Regions from separate parts of the Ferribacterium limneticum genome, predicted to be linked through region 1. Evidence: predicted binding sites of a transcription regulator. Region 1 holds the regulator's gene; each other region holds the start of a gene.
The links. The regulator HrcA, encoded in region 1, represses chaperone genes, less so after heat shock. The targets are predictions, from matches to a motif close to TNTTAGCACTCNNNGNCNNNGAGTGCTAANA.
Positions count from the first base shown of each region.

Region 2: the regulator HrcA is predicted to act here: its motif matches at 2,315-2,345, upstream of KI617_RS02210 (co-chaperone GroES).
Region 3: the regulator HrcA is predicted to act here: its motif matches at 1,558-1,588, upstream of rpoH (RNA polymerase sigma factor RpoH).

Region 1 is NZ_CP075191.1:3,031,126-3,035,803, forward strand. It holds gene KI617_RS14560 (TMEM165/GDT1 family protein) at 1-392, shown strand, start outside; gene recN (DNA repair protein RecN) at 389-2,062, opposite strand; gene KI617_RS14570 (NAD kinase) at 2,062-2,991, opposite strand; gene hrcA (heat-inducible transcriptional repressor HrcA) at 3,039-4,067, shown strand; gene hemH (ferrochelatase) at 4,067-4,678, shown strand, end outside.
Region 2 is NZ_CP075191.1:464,135-468,812, reverse strand. It holds gene groL (chaperonin GroEL) at 152-1,804, opposite strand; gene KI617_RS02210 (co-chaperone GroES) at 1,939-2,229, opposite strand; gene KI617_RS02205 (diguanylate cyclase domain-containing protein) at 2,486-4,633, opposite strand.
Region 3 is NZ_CP075191.1:3,818,462-3,823,139, reverse strand. It holds gene napH (quinol dehydrogenase ferredoxin subunit NapH) at 1-75, shown strand, start outside; gene KI617_RS18330 (nitrate reductase cytochrome c-type subunit) at 106-600, shown strand; gene rpoH (RNA polymerase sigma factor RpoH) at 665-1,525, opposite strand; gene istB (IS21-like element helper ATPase IstB) at 2,107-2,859, opposite strand; gene istA (IS21 family transposase) at 2,856-4,505, opposite strand; gene KI617_RS18310 (helix-turn-helix transcriptional regulator) at 4,668-4,678, opposite strand, start outside.

The sequences.
Region 1 (4,678 bases):
CCTGGTTGCCTGAATGGTTCGTGACGCTGGCCGTCGCCGTGCTATTCACCGTCTTCGGGATCAGCGCGTTGCGCTTTGAGGATGAAGAGGAGGTCGAGGAGGTCGAGGAAAAACCTGGTCACGGCATCTTCGCGACCACTTTTCTGATGATCTTTCTCGCCGAATTCGGTGACAAGACACAGATTGCCGTCGCCGGCATGGGCAGCGCGGCCGATGCCAGCGCCACCTGGGTTGGCGCCACGCTGGCACTGGCCAGCACTTCGCTGCTTGGCGTTTTTGCGGGCCGGCGATTGCTCAACCACCTGCCCCTGAAGTGGATACACCGAATCAGTGGCGTGTTTTTTCTGCTGCTGGCGCTGCTGGCTACCCTGCGCCTGCTTGGCCTGGTTTAGGCTTTTGCCTTTTTGGCTCTTGTGCCAAGAAGTTCGCGGGCGTGCTTGAGCGTAATGTCGGTAATCTCGACACCGCCCAGCATTCGGGCAATTTCCTGAACGCGCCCCGCTTCATCAAGCGGCTGAATGGCGCTCAGGGTCACGCCATCACGCGTTGATTTGCTGACCTGCCACTGCCAGTTGGCCTGCGCTGCCACTTGCGGCAAATGGGTCACACACAACACCTGGCGTTCGCAACCCAGTTCGTGCAACAGGCGACCGACGATCTCGGCAACACCACCGCCAATCCCGACATCGACCTCGTCAAAGATCAGGGTCGGCACGCTGGCCGAACGCGAAGTCAGCACCTGGATAGCCAGGCTGATCCGCGACAGTTCGCCCCCGGAAGCCACTTTGGCCAGCGACTTGGCTTCATTGCCGGCCAGCCCGCCGATACGGAACTCGACCTGCTCCAGACCATAGACCGCACCATCGGCAACCGGCAGCAGGGCAACTTCGAATCTTCCGGAGGAAAGCGCCAATTGACGCATCACTTCGCTGACCGCCAGCCCCATTTCGGCGGCGGCTTTCCTGCGGCCGCCAGAGAGTTTTTCAGCGACCGCGCGATAGGCTGCCTTGGCAGCAGCCACCTTGGTTTCAAGCGCCGCCAGATCAGCCGACTCATCCAGTGCCGCCAGACGCTGCCGCCACCCGGCCAGCAAATCCGGCAACTCGGCCGGCTGGACGCGATATTTACGGGCGTGGGACATGACCGCATCCATCCGGCGCTCAACCTGAGCCAGACGGGCCGGATCAAGATCGACCCGGTCGGTATAGCGACGCAAGGTAGAGACCGCATCGGAAAGTTCTGCCTGCACCGAGCCGATCAGATCGGCCACCTCGGCCAGCGCCGGGTCGTATTCGGCCAAGCTGGCCAGACGGGTTGCCACGCCATCAATCTGGCGCTCACAGGCGGCGTCGTCTTCCGAAAGCACGGCCAGCGCATACTGGGCGCCTTCAATCAGGCTGGCGGCATGACCAAGCCGGCGGTGCTCGACATCGAGCGTGGCCCATTCGTCGTCACCAAAAGCCAGCCCGTCGAGCTCACCGATCTGCCATTGCAGTTGTTCGCGCTCACGCAGCAGGGCATCGGCCCCTTCGCTGGCACTGCGCAAAGCCAGCTCCAGCTCGCGCCAGTTTTTCCAGGCAGTGGCGACTTCAGCGCCCAAGCCACTCAGACCGGCATGCGTATCGAGCAGCACACGCTGGGCCTCGGAACGCAACAACGACTGATGAGCATGCTGGCCGTGAATATCAACCAGCCATTCGCCGACTTCACGCAATTGCTGGACGGTGGCAGGCGAACCATTGATATAGGCCCGCGAACGGCCGCCCGCATCGACGACGCGACGCAGCAGCAGTTCGTCGTCGCCATCCAGATCATTGGCGGCCAGCCAGGTTCGCACCTCTGGCAAACCCGCGATTTCAAAAGTCGCAGCCACCTCGGCCTTTTCACACCCTGAACGAACCACGCCAGCATCGGCCCGCTCACCCAGGGTTAGCGCCAGCGCATCGATCAGGATGGACTTGCCGGCACCGGTTTCGCCGGTCAAGGCGCCAAAGCCGGATAAAAACGAAAGCTCCAACCGGTCGACAATGACAAAGTCTTTAATGGTCAGTTGACGCAGCATCAGGGCCCTTTCGGCCGTTCGCTCCACTGCAGTTTCTGGCGCAGCATGGCGAAATAGCTGTAACCCGGCGGATGCAGGAAACAGATGGTGTGTTCGGAACGACGCAGACGGACACAGTCGCCGCGCTCCAGATCAAGCGTCACCTGACCATCGAAGTGCACCCGCGGATCATCGGCATTGACGATGCGCAGTTCGATGTCCGTGCTGTCATTGACGATGATTGGCCGGTTGGACAGTGCGTGCGGGCAGAGCGGAACCAGCGCGATGCCGGTCAAGGTCGGATTCAGAATGGGACCGCCAGCGGACATCGAATAAGCCGTCGAACCGGTCGGCGTCGAGACGATCAGGCCATCCGAGCGCAGGTTGTAGATGAATTCGCCGTCAATGAACAACTCGAATTCGATCATCCGGCCGATGGCGCCCTTGTCGACAACCACGTCGTTGAGCGCCATGTTTGAGGCGACTTCCTTGCCGTCGCGCGTCACTTCGGCGGCCAGCAGCATCCGGTTTTCCGGGGAAAAGCGGCCATCGAGCAGATCGTCCATGCAAGTAAGCATGTCGTTGCGGGCGATATCGGTCATGAAGCCGAGGCGGCCCTGATTGACCCCAACCAAGGGCACGCAATAGCGCGCCAGCCGGCGCGCGGCATTGAGCATGGTGCCGTCGCCACCGAGCACGATGGCGAGGTCGGCATGGGCACCAATGTCATTGAAGCCACAGGTCACCCAGCGCGACAGATCGACCTTCTTACCGATGTGCTCAGCTGTTTCCCGTTCGATAAAGACGGAGACACCGCGTTCGTATAGATATTCGGCCAGACGGCGCAGAGACTCGGCAATTTCCAGGCTGTGGTATTTGCCGACCAGCGCAATGGTCCGAGGGGAGCGGTAGGAAGCGAAGCCTCTGTTCATGGGGTCGAATTCTTGCATAAAAAACGTCTTGCGGCGCTGGCCCCGGTTTTTTGTACAATCAGCCCATGCTTGATGAACGCGCCCGCACCCTGCTCAAGACCCTGGTCGAACACTATGTTGCTGATGGACAGCCGGTTGGCTCACGCGCGCTGTCCAAGTTTTCCGGCCTCGACCTGTCCCCCGCCACCATCCGCAACGTGATGGCCGACCTCGAGGAAGCCGGCTTCGTCGCCAGCCCGCACACCTCGGCCGGTCGCATTCCGACGGCACGCGGCTACCGTCTGTTCGTTGACAGCCTGCTCACTGTGCAGCCGCTCGAGGCTCGCCAGATGGGCCAGATGGAGGAAGCCCTACACGGCCGCCCCGCCGGCCAGATCATCGCCAGCGCCTCGCAACTGCTGTCCAGCCTGACCCATTTCGCTGGGGTGGTCATCGCACCGCGCCGCCAGAGCAGCCGGATTCGCCAGATCGAATTCCTCAGCCTGTCGGAAAAACGCATCCTGCTGATCATCGTCACCTCTGATGGCGACGTGCAGAATCGCATCGTCACCACCGACAAGGCCTATTCACCGTCCGAACTGGTCAGTGCAGCCAACTACCTGACGCAGAATTTTGCCGGACTTGATTTCGAGCAGATTCGCCATCGCCTGAGCGTCGAAATCAAGCAACTCCGCGACGACATCAAGCCACTGATGACCCTGGCCCTCGATGCCGGCGATGCTGTGATGGCTGAAAACGCCACACCCTACGTCATTTCCGGCGAACGCAACCTGCTCGATGTCGAAGAACTCTCGTCCAACATGAAGCGCCTGCGCGAATTGTTCGACCTGTTCGAGCAACGCTCCAGCCTGATGCGCCTGCTGGAAATCTCCAACAGTGCAGAAGGTGTACAAATTTTCATCGGTGGCGAATCGGGCATCGCCACACTCGACGAATGCAGCGTCATTGCCGCCCCCTACACGGTGGATGGACAAGTCGTCGGCTCGGTCGGCGTCATCGGCCCGACCCGCATGGCCTACGAACGCGTCATCCCCATCGTCGACATCACCGCCCGCCTGCTCTCCAGCGCCCTCTCCTACAAAAACGAGAACTGATGCCCCGCTACCTTCCCGAACCGCCGCACCGTCACGGCAAGCCGGCGACCACTGCTGTCGTCCTGGTCAATCTTGGCACGCCGGAGGCACCGACCGCTCCGGCCCTGAAACGCTATCTCAAGGAATTCCTGTCCGACCCGCGCGTCGTCGAAATTCCCAAACCACTCTGGTGGCTGATCCTCAACGGCATCATCCTCAATACCCGACCCAAGAAGTCAGCCGCCAAATACGCCTCGGTCTGGATGCCGGAAGGCTCGCCACTGCGCGTCCATGCCGAGCGCCAGGCCAAGTTGCTCAAAGGCCTGCTCGGCCAGCGCGGCCATCACCTGACCGTCACTTCGGCCATGCGTTACGGCTCACCGTCGATTCCGGACGTCCTCGCCCATCTGAAGGCCGAAGGCGCCAAGCGCATCCTGCTGCTGCCGATGTACCCGCAATACGCCGCGAGCACAACCGCCACCGTGGTCGACGAAGCAGCCAACTGGCTGACCAAAACCCGCAACCAGCCGGAGATGCGTTTTGTCCGACACTTCCATGACCATGACGGCTACCTGACGGCTCTGGAAAAATCGGTGCGCCAGCACTGGCAGACGAATGGCTCGCTGGGCGAT
Region 2 (4,678 bases), 1.6 Mb from region 1:
TTACAGCTAACTTACAGCGCGTAATCAATTCCGAAACGTTTAATTCGATTAATTCAACATATTGAAAAATTGGCAGTTTTCTGGTTTCTTTGACAAGAAAAAGCCCCGCACAAGGCGGGGCTTCTTGAGAGCGTAAAGGCTCAGCAGGACATTACATGCCCATGCCGCCCATACCACCCATGCCGCCCATACCACCCATGTCGGGCATGCCGCCGGCCGGCTTGTCTTCAGCCAGTTCAGCCACCATGCACTCGGTGGTCAGCATCAGGCCGGCCACGGAGGCGGCGTTCTGCAGTGCGGTGCGGGTCACCTTGGTCGGATCCAGCACGCCCATTTCGACCATGTCGCCATACTCGCCGGTGGAAGCGTTGTAACCGTAGTTACCCTTGCCACGCTGCACCTTGTCGACCACGACAGACGGCTCGTCGCCAGCGTTGGCAACGATTTCGCGCAGCGGCTGCTCCATGGCGCGGAGAACGATCTTGATGCCGGCGTCCTGGTCGTGGTTGTCACCCTTCAGCTTGCCAACTGCAGCTCGGGCACGGATCAGGGCAACGCCGCCGCCGGCGACGATACCTTCTTCCACGGCAGCGCGGGTAGCGTGCAGGGCGTCTTCAACGCGAGCCTTCTTTTCCTTCATTTCGACTTCGGTGGCGGCGCCAACCTTGATGACGGCAACGCCGCCAGCCAGCTTGGCTACACGCTCCTGCAGCTTTTCCTTGTCGTAATCGGAGGTTGCTTCCTCGATCTGGACACGGATCTGCTTGACGCGGGCTTCGATGGAGGCAGCTTCGCCGGCGCCGTCGATGATGATGGTGTTTTCCTTGGCGACTTCGATGCGCTTGGCCTGGCCGAGATCCTTCAGGACAGCCTTTTCCAGCGACAGACCGGTCTCTTCGGAGATCACGGTACCGCCGGTCAGGATGGCGATGTCTTCCAGCATGGCCTTGCGACGATCGCCAAAGCCCGGAGCCTTGACGGCAACGGTCTTCAGGATGCCGCGGATGTTGTTGACGACCAGGGTAGCCAGCGCTTCGCCATCGACATCTTCAGCGATGATCAGCAGCGGACGGCCAGCCTTGGCAACCTGTTCCAGAACCGGCAGCAGGTCACGGATGTTGGAGATCTTCTTGTCGAAGAGCAGGACGTACGGGTTTTCCATCAGGGCCTGCTGCTTGTCGCCGTTGTTGATGAAGTACGGGGACAGGTAGCCGCGGTCGAACTGCATGCCTTCGACGACGTCGAGTTCGTTGGCCAGGGACTTGCCATCTTCAACGGTGATGACGCCTTCCTTGCCGACCTTTTCCATGGCATTGGCGATGATTTCGCCGATGTCGGAATCGGAGTTGGCGGAAATGGAGCCAACCTGGGCGATTTCCTTGGTCGTCGTACAGGGCTTGGAGATCGCCTGCAGTTCGGCGATGGTGGCGACAACAGCCTTGTCGATACCGCGCTTCAGGTCCATCGGGTTCATGCCGGCGGCAACGAACTTCATGCCTTCGCGGACGATGGACTGGGCCAGCACGGTGGCGGTGGTGGTGCCGTCACCAGCGATATCGGAGGTCTTGGAAGCAACTTCCTTGACCATCTGGGCGCCCATGTTGGCGAACTTGTCTTTCAGTTCGATTTCCTTGGCGACGGAAACGCCGTCCTTGGTGACGGTCGGGCCGCCGAAGGAACGCTCGAGCACAACGTTACGACCCTTGGGGCCGAGGGTGACCTTGACTGCGTCAGCCAGGACATTGATGCCTTCGACCATGCGGGCGCGGGCGGAATCACCGAATTTGACTTCTTTAGCTGCCATTTATAGCTCCTGAATTCTGTAAGTTGAGTGCAATTTCATTGATGGGGCGTTCGTGACGCGAAGACCAGCCGAAGGCAGTACGCTTGGTACGGCGAGGCGCAGTCGACAAAGTCACGGACAGGCCGGCAATGAAATTAGGCGACCAGAACGCCCATGATGTCTTCTTCACGCATGACCAGGACTTCCTGGCCATCGACCTTGACGGCCTGGCCGGCGTATTTGCCGAACAGAACGCGGTCACCCACCTTGACGTCCAGGGTGATCTGCTTGCCGTTGTCGTCGCGCTTGCCCGGGCCGACGGCCAGAACTTCACCCTGATCCGGCTTTTCGCCGGCGGAATCAGGAAGGACGATGCCGGAAGCGGTGGTGCGCTCGGCTTCAACACGCTTAACGATCACACGGTCGTGCAAAGGACGGATATTCATAAACTGACTCCTGATAATGAGTTGCTACAAACTGGAAATTGGCCGGTTACGCACAGGCGCAGTGCCGGGACCGGAACGGAGATGTTATTAGCACTCCTCGCCGGTGAGTGCTAATAATAGGGGCGAGGCCGGCGGATTTCAAGAGGCCGTTTCGCAAATAACGGGAATGAAGCCGATCTGACCCGATGGGCAGCCAGACAGGCGACTGCCCCTCGCCACCCGAAACTGAAGGGATAGTCTTGGTACAGGCGCGAGATCAGCGACTATCCGGCCCGTAGAGCCGATAGCTGTTTCGGCCGGATTGCTTGACCAGATAGAGTGCGGCATCGGCAGCGGCCCGGATTGTTTCCAGATCGTCGCCATGGCGTGGGTAAATGGCGACCCCGACGCTGGCCGAAATATTGACGGTACCGGATGACAGCAAAAACGGGAGGGCCATCGTCGTGACAATACGTTGCGCCACTTCCTCTATCTCGGCATCGCTACTGACTTTGGGCAAGATGACGGCAAACTCGTCACCACCCAGGCGGGCCACCGTATCCGACTGCCGAACAGCCTGCGTCAGCCGACGGCTGGTCTCGATCAGCAAGGCGTCACCAGCGGCATGGCCAAGGGTGTCATTGACATCCTTGAAATGGTCAAGATCAACGTAAAGCAGCGCAAACTCTTCGCTATAGCGCCTGGCCTGGGTCAAGGCCATCTGCAAGCGGTCGTAGAACAAGGTCCGGTTCGGCAAATCCGTCAGCGGATCGCTCTGCGCCCGGTGGCGGAGCAAGTCCTCAACCTCCTTGCGCTGCGTGATGTCAATGAAGGTGGCGACATGGCGACCACCACTTTCCGCCCCTTCGCCACGTATCGCCGAAATTGCCAGCCAGACGACATACACGGTCCCGTCTGGCCGCCGATTCCAGATTTCCCCGGCCCAGTGGCCATCCTTCTCCAGCGCTTCCCACATTTCACGGAAAAATGCGGCTTCATGGCGCCCGGAACTGAGAAAACCGGGATCCTTGCCCAGTACTTCCTGCGGACGGTAACCGGTGATGGCCGAAAAAGCGGGATTCACCTGAATGATCCGATTCTGCGCGTCAGTCACCACAATGCCTTCCGCTGCGCTCTCCATGACCGCTGCCGAAATCTGCAAGGCACGCTCGTTGGCCAGACGGTCGGTGACGTCATGCACGCTGAGCACCCATTGCGGATATTCAGAGGCACTTTCAATGCGTGCCACATGCACATCACCGACCCGAATGTGCGAACCATCCAGTCGGCAGAAATGAAGGCGTGATGTCGGCGAAACCGGTTCGCCCCGCAAGCGCCGGGCCAGGCGCTCAGCGACGAGGGTACGATCCTGCAGGCAGACGAAATCCAGCAGCGGTCGATTGATGATCTGGCTTGGCGCCAGTCCGACCAAGGCGGCACCCTGTTCATTGGCGAAGACAATGACGAAATCCGGTGCCTGCATGATCAGGATCGCATTCTGGCTGGTCTCGATTACCGAGCGATAGCGGGCCTCGCTCTCCAGAATCTGCTTCTCCTTGCGCTGGCGCTCGGCCACTTCCTGGAGCAGTTGCGCGTTTGCCTTGGACAGGGCTTGCGTTCGCTCGACAATCAACTGCTCCTGCCCGGTCGTCACCGCCTTCAAATGCTCGACGTACTGGCGTGACCGCCGGATCACGAAATGCATCAACAGCGCAATCATCAGCGCGGCGGCACCGAAGATCAGCACGCTGCGCATTCGCTGATCGTGGCGAATGGCCAGGATTTTATCGGCCGGCATGGAAATGCTGATGCCGCCACGAATTTCTCCCAGCTTGTACCCCTGCTCGGCATGGCAGTGCAGACATTGCTTTTTGATGAACAGCGGGGCCATGTAGCGATGCATCACCCCCTGTTCCATTTGCAGCAGTGACAGGGCCTCGCGCTTGCCGGCTTCGAAGGCGTGCAGGGTCTCGATCTCCCAGGGATCGGGTGCATTGGCCGGCCGAATCGGCTTCAGGCTGGTGATGTGAAACTTGACGCCTTCAGCCTGCTCGGCCAGTTCAGCGATCTGGCGGGTCATGAAGGCCGGGTTGACCATGGTCAGGCGTTGACCATCGTCAGTGACCAGATCGCGCCGCGGGTGTTTCAGATAGGAATTGGGCTGCGTTTTTTCGGTGACCGGGACATAGACACCGCCGTGCTGAGCGTTCCAGTCGCGCGTCAGTTCAACCAGTCGGAACAGGATGCTTCCCCGCTCGCGCGCCAGGGTTTCGATGCTCTCGTCGATCCGGCTGAATTCCATCGATATGCCCAGCCCGCAGAGCAGGGCAAGCAGCAGATAAGCCATGCCCAGCCAGACCCGATAGCCCAGGGTCAGAAGCGAACCCCATCCGGATTTGGGAAGCTGGTTGACGACTTCATTCATGGAACAGCAACTCGTCGAAAGTCTACGTTCATCAAAATAGCACCA
Region 3 (4,678 bases), 790 kb from region 1:
GTCTTTACCTTCGGATTGCGTACCAATAACCCGGCCTCGACGGTTGCCATGACGGTACAGTCCGAAGCCAAGTGATGTTCGAGTCTTAGAGGAGGAGCGCCCATCATGAAACAAACCCTGAAGCTGTCCTGTGCCGTTCTGGCATCCGTCGCCTGCTGGGCCTTCGCCTCGCCTGCCTTGGCGCAGGAGTCGCCGAAACCGATGCGCGGGGCCGATGTCGCGGCCGTCGACCAGGCTCCCGAGGCCAAGAAATACCTCGGGGGGAAACCTGGAGGGCAGGAAAAGGTGGCGCGTACCTTCAACAGCCAGCCGCCGGTGATCCCGCACGCGGTTGAGAACTTTGACGAAATCACGCTGGAAGAAAACCAGTGTCTGACCTGCCACAGCACGGCCAATTACCAGAAGAAGAAAGCGCCGAAAATCGGTGACAGCCACTTCCGGGATCGTGAAGGCAAGGTGCTGCCGGAGAGCTCGGCGCTACGCCACAACTGCACGCAGTGTCACGTACCGCAGGTCGATGCGCCGCCGCTGGTTGAAAATGATTTCAAGGGCGATATCGCGGCCAAGGGCAGCAAAGCAGGCGCCAAGAAAAAGAACTGAACGGCTGCGCAGCAAAAGCAAAGGGGAGCCGAGGCTCCCCTTTTGTGTTGGCAACGCGTGATTGTCAAGCGGCAGCGAGCACGCCGCGCATTTTTTGCAGTGCCTTGACCTCAATCTGGCGAATCCGCTCGGCGGAAACATCAAATTCGGCGGCCAGATCATGCAGCGTTGCCGCTTCGCCATCATGCAGCCAGCGCGCTTCGATGATGCGGCGGCTGCGCGGGTCGAGCCCTTCCAGCGCGGCGTGCAGGCCTTCGTTCTGCTGGTAGGCCAGCGCCTTGTTTTCCAGAACGCGGGTCGGCTCGTAGCGCGAGTCGGCCAGATAGTCGATCGGGGCGAAGGCTTCGTCGCCGTCGTCCGGATTGCCTTCCAGCGCAATATCGCGACCGGACAGGCGGGTTTCCATCTCGACCACTTCATCCTGTTTGACGCCGAGGCGGGCGGCGACTTCGGCCGCCTGCGTGCCGGATAGCGTATCGACGCCCTCGTAGCCGCTCTTCATGCTGCGCAGGTTGAAGAACAGCTTGCGCTGGGCCTTGGTCGTTGCCACCTTGACCAGGCGCCAGTTCTTCAGGATGTACTCGTGAATTTCGGCCTTGATCCAGTGCATGGCAAAGGACACCAGACGCACACCGCGCGACGGGTCGAAGCGCTTGACCGCCTTCATCAGGCCGATGTTGCCTTCCTGAATCAGGTCGGCATGCGGCAGGCCGTAACCCAGGTAGCCGCGGGCAATGGAGATCACGAGGCGTAGATGTGAGAGCACAAGCTGACGCGCGGCCTCCACATCGCCATCATTGTGGAGACGCTCGGCCAGCCGGGACTCCTCGGCCTCGGTCAGCATGGGATAACGATTCGCTGCCTGGATATAGGCATCAATGTTTCCAACTGACGAGGGGATGGGAAGCGCCAAGGCGTAGGTCATAGCGTAATTTTCTCCTTCAAGTTACAACTTCATTTTAGCACTCGCTGCATAAGAGTGCTAAGCCTGAAAAAAGTTTCGCGATGATTGCTTTTGTTCCTGCGACTTGCCTTCCTTTTCTGAGTGTCGGTTCTCACCGAGTTTCGAACTATTTGCACTTAGTTCTGAATTTTTGGATCGCTGAAACACTCGCCAGCCAATGCTTTCAGCGTGTTTGTATGTTTTCTCTGTCCATAATTCTTTCGCTTTTGGTGGAGAACGGATCAAATTTTTCCCCGTCTTGATCAGGCAACTTCTCGGCCAAAGCGGTCCTAGCCCCGATGTATTCCAAAATCTGCTTTGTAGCTGCGGATTCAACCGGTGGATGCAACGGTTTGATAAAAGCGCTGAGCGGACATTTCGATTTGTTGACGCCGGATTTTCACGAGCACCCAAACCGGTTCGAGGTGAGCAGTTCGCCCAGTTCCCCATGAGCAGATTGCCCGATGGCCGTGAGCAACGGCATCAAGCCCGGTACCACGAGCATCTATAAAAAGTGATGCTCACGAGCATTGCTACCCGTGAGCATCATTTCGCGTCCGGGCTTACTCCGTAGCCATCCGCTCCTTCGCCAACATCTTGCGCATCGACTCTCCCTTCAGATGCATCTGGTGCGACTGATGCACCACGCGATCCAGAACCGCATCCGCCAGCGTCGGGTCAGGAAACAGCCCATGCCATTGAGTCCGCGGATACTGGCTGGTGATCAGCAAAGAACCACAACGCATACGCCGATCGATGACATCGAGCAAGATATGGCCGACGGCCAGATTCATCTCGCCATTTCCAAAGTCGTCGATCATCAGCAAGGCCGGCTTGACCAGCCGGGACTTCAGGGTGGCAATCGAACCATCGGCCATGGCCACCGCAATATCCGAGAATAATTGCGAACACCGGTAATAGAGCACTGAAATTCCCAACCGGCAGGCTTGCGTTCCCAGGGCACATCCCAACCAAGTCTTCCCGACGCCGGTTGCCCCCAGAATGACCAAGTTCTGGTGCCGATAAATCCACTGGCACCCCGCCAGAGTTGCCAGCAGTGACTTCTCCACCCCACGACCGGCCCGGTCATCGATATCCTCCAGAGCCGCAGATTCCGGAAATCCGGTCCCCCGCAGCAGGCGCTGGATCCGGCGTGTGTCGCGATTCGACATCTCGTGATCGACCAGCATGGCCAATCGATCATCGAAAGAAGTCCCATGCAGTTTCGGCTGATCCAACTGGAGTTCGTAGGCATCGGCCATGCCGCCGAGCTTCAGTTGCCGCAGGCGGTTCAAGGTTTGCTGGGCCGTGCTCATGCTTCTTCTCCAAAATACTCAGGACCACGAACGTCCTCATGGGATTCGCGAACGTCCTGATCTTTTTGCGGAGTTCCTTGTTGTGCCATCAAATCGGCCTTTTTCTTCAAGATCGACTCGATGCTACGCAACGCGGTGATGTTGCAGGTTTGGGCATAGCGACACGCGGCCAGAAAGCGCTCATCACCATGCTCCCGCGCTAAATCCCGCAACTTGCGTGCCGCCTTCAGGCCGTTGGTCAGGTCGTGTCGTTCCATCAGGTGATGCGTGAACAATTGTTCCACCACCGGCCCATGAGCCTTGGCCCAAGCCAGCAAAGCGTGAGGTTCCCCTTCCATCACCCGGCGATGAGCGACCGGCATGTGTTCCTCGTAGCGGGAAATCTCACCGGGCTCTGCCATCAAACTATGCGTCGCCAGCCGCTTGTTACGCCGAAAAATTTCTAGCGCATTGGCGGTAATGCGTAGATCGACCAGATCGCCTCGATATTGCCAAGGGACGGAATAAAAGGATTTACCATGCTCGACTAGGTAGTCGTCGCCAACCCGCACGCTGTGACGCCACTCAGACAATTCATAGCGCGTGGTCGGCAACGGCCGCAGGGCCGGTGCATCCAGGGCTACGAACCGGCTACGCCGCGTATCGTCGTGCTTGGAAAAGTTCTTGTCGTTCAGCATCTCGTTCAATCGCCGAATCTCGACATTGGCCTCTTCTAGGCTAAAGAACACCCGATTACGCAGCGCAAACAGCACCCAGCGTTGCGCGATCTTGACGCCAGCCTCGGCCTTCGCATTCTGTTTCGGCGAACGTTGCTTGGTCGGCATCGGCGCCGTGCCGTAATGCTTCAAGCACTCCAGATATTGCGGGTTGAGAACGATCCGCTCCTTCTCGCGCCGAATCACAGCCGCCTTCAAATTGTCGCTGACTACCCAGTTCGGTACGCCTCCGAAATACTCGAAGGCATTCGCCTGAGCCTGCAACCAGCAGGCCGTGCTCTGCTGCCAGACCAGTTCCAGATAGGTGTGGCTTGAACAGCCCATCACAGCGACAAAAAGATTGGCCTCGCGTACCTCCTCGCCCGGGCCGCCCCGAATCTCCACCTTGCGCCCGGCGAAGTCGGTAAACATCCTATCGCCCGGCCGGTGAATCTGGCGCATGACGACACGTTGCTGTCCAATCCATTTTCGATAGCCTTCGTTGAATTGTGATTGGCCGATGCCATTCGGGTGTTCGGCGCGCCATTCCTGCCACAATTGCTCCCGGGTCGCATCGGCGAGCTGCATCTGCTCATGGACCCACGACCAATCCGGTGATTCCTTACGCTGAGCGACGGAGCGGTTTTGGGTCTCAAGCGCCAGTTCCCACTGGTCGTCGTCGAGGTTGGCGATGTCGGGCCAGTTCTTGCCGCTGGCCTGAATCAACTTGCGCAATTCGCCGACCGAATTGGCACATACCCCGGTGATCCTGCTGATCGCCCGGGCCGATTGAGGATGATGAAAATGCAGACGTGCAATCTCACGCTGCTGAAGTACAGGTATCCGCATGGATATCTCCTTGAAGGGCGCATGAAGCGCCTCGGTTCCATGTTTCGCTGTCGCGAAACGACGAGATAAATAAACCCATCGCCCATGACTTGACTTCTTCATGGACGTTGCTGATACTGCACACTCCAAGTCGCAAACTTGAAATGGCAGTGCGCAACCCGAGGCAGTCACCTCGGGTTTTGCGTTTTATGGGCCGGAAATTTCAGATCAGTTCTTAAGCCATCGGCGCTCCTTGTGGTTGTGGTTTGAGAATGGGGTAGGCGCTTAGCCGCCGA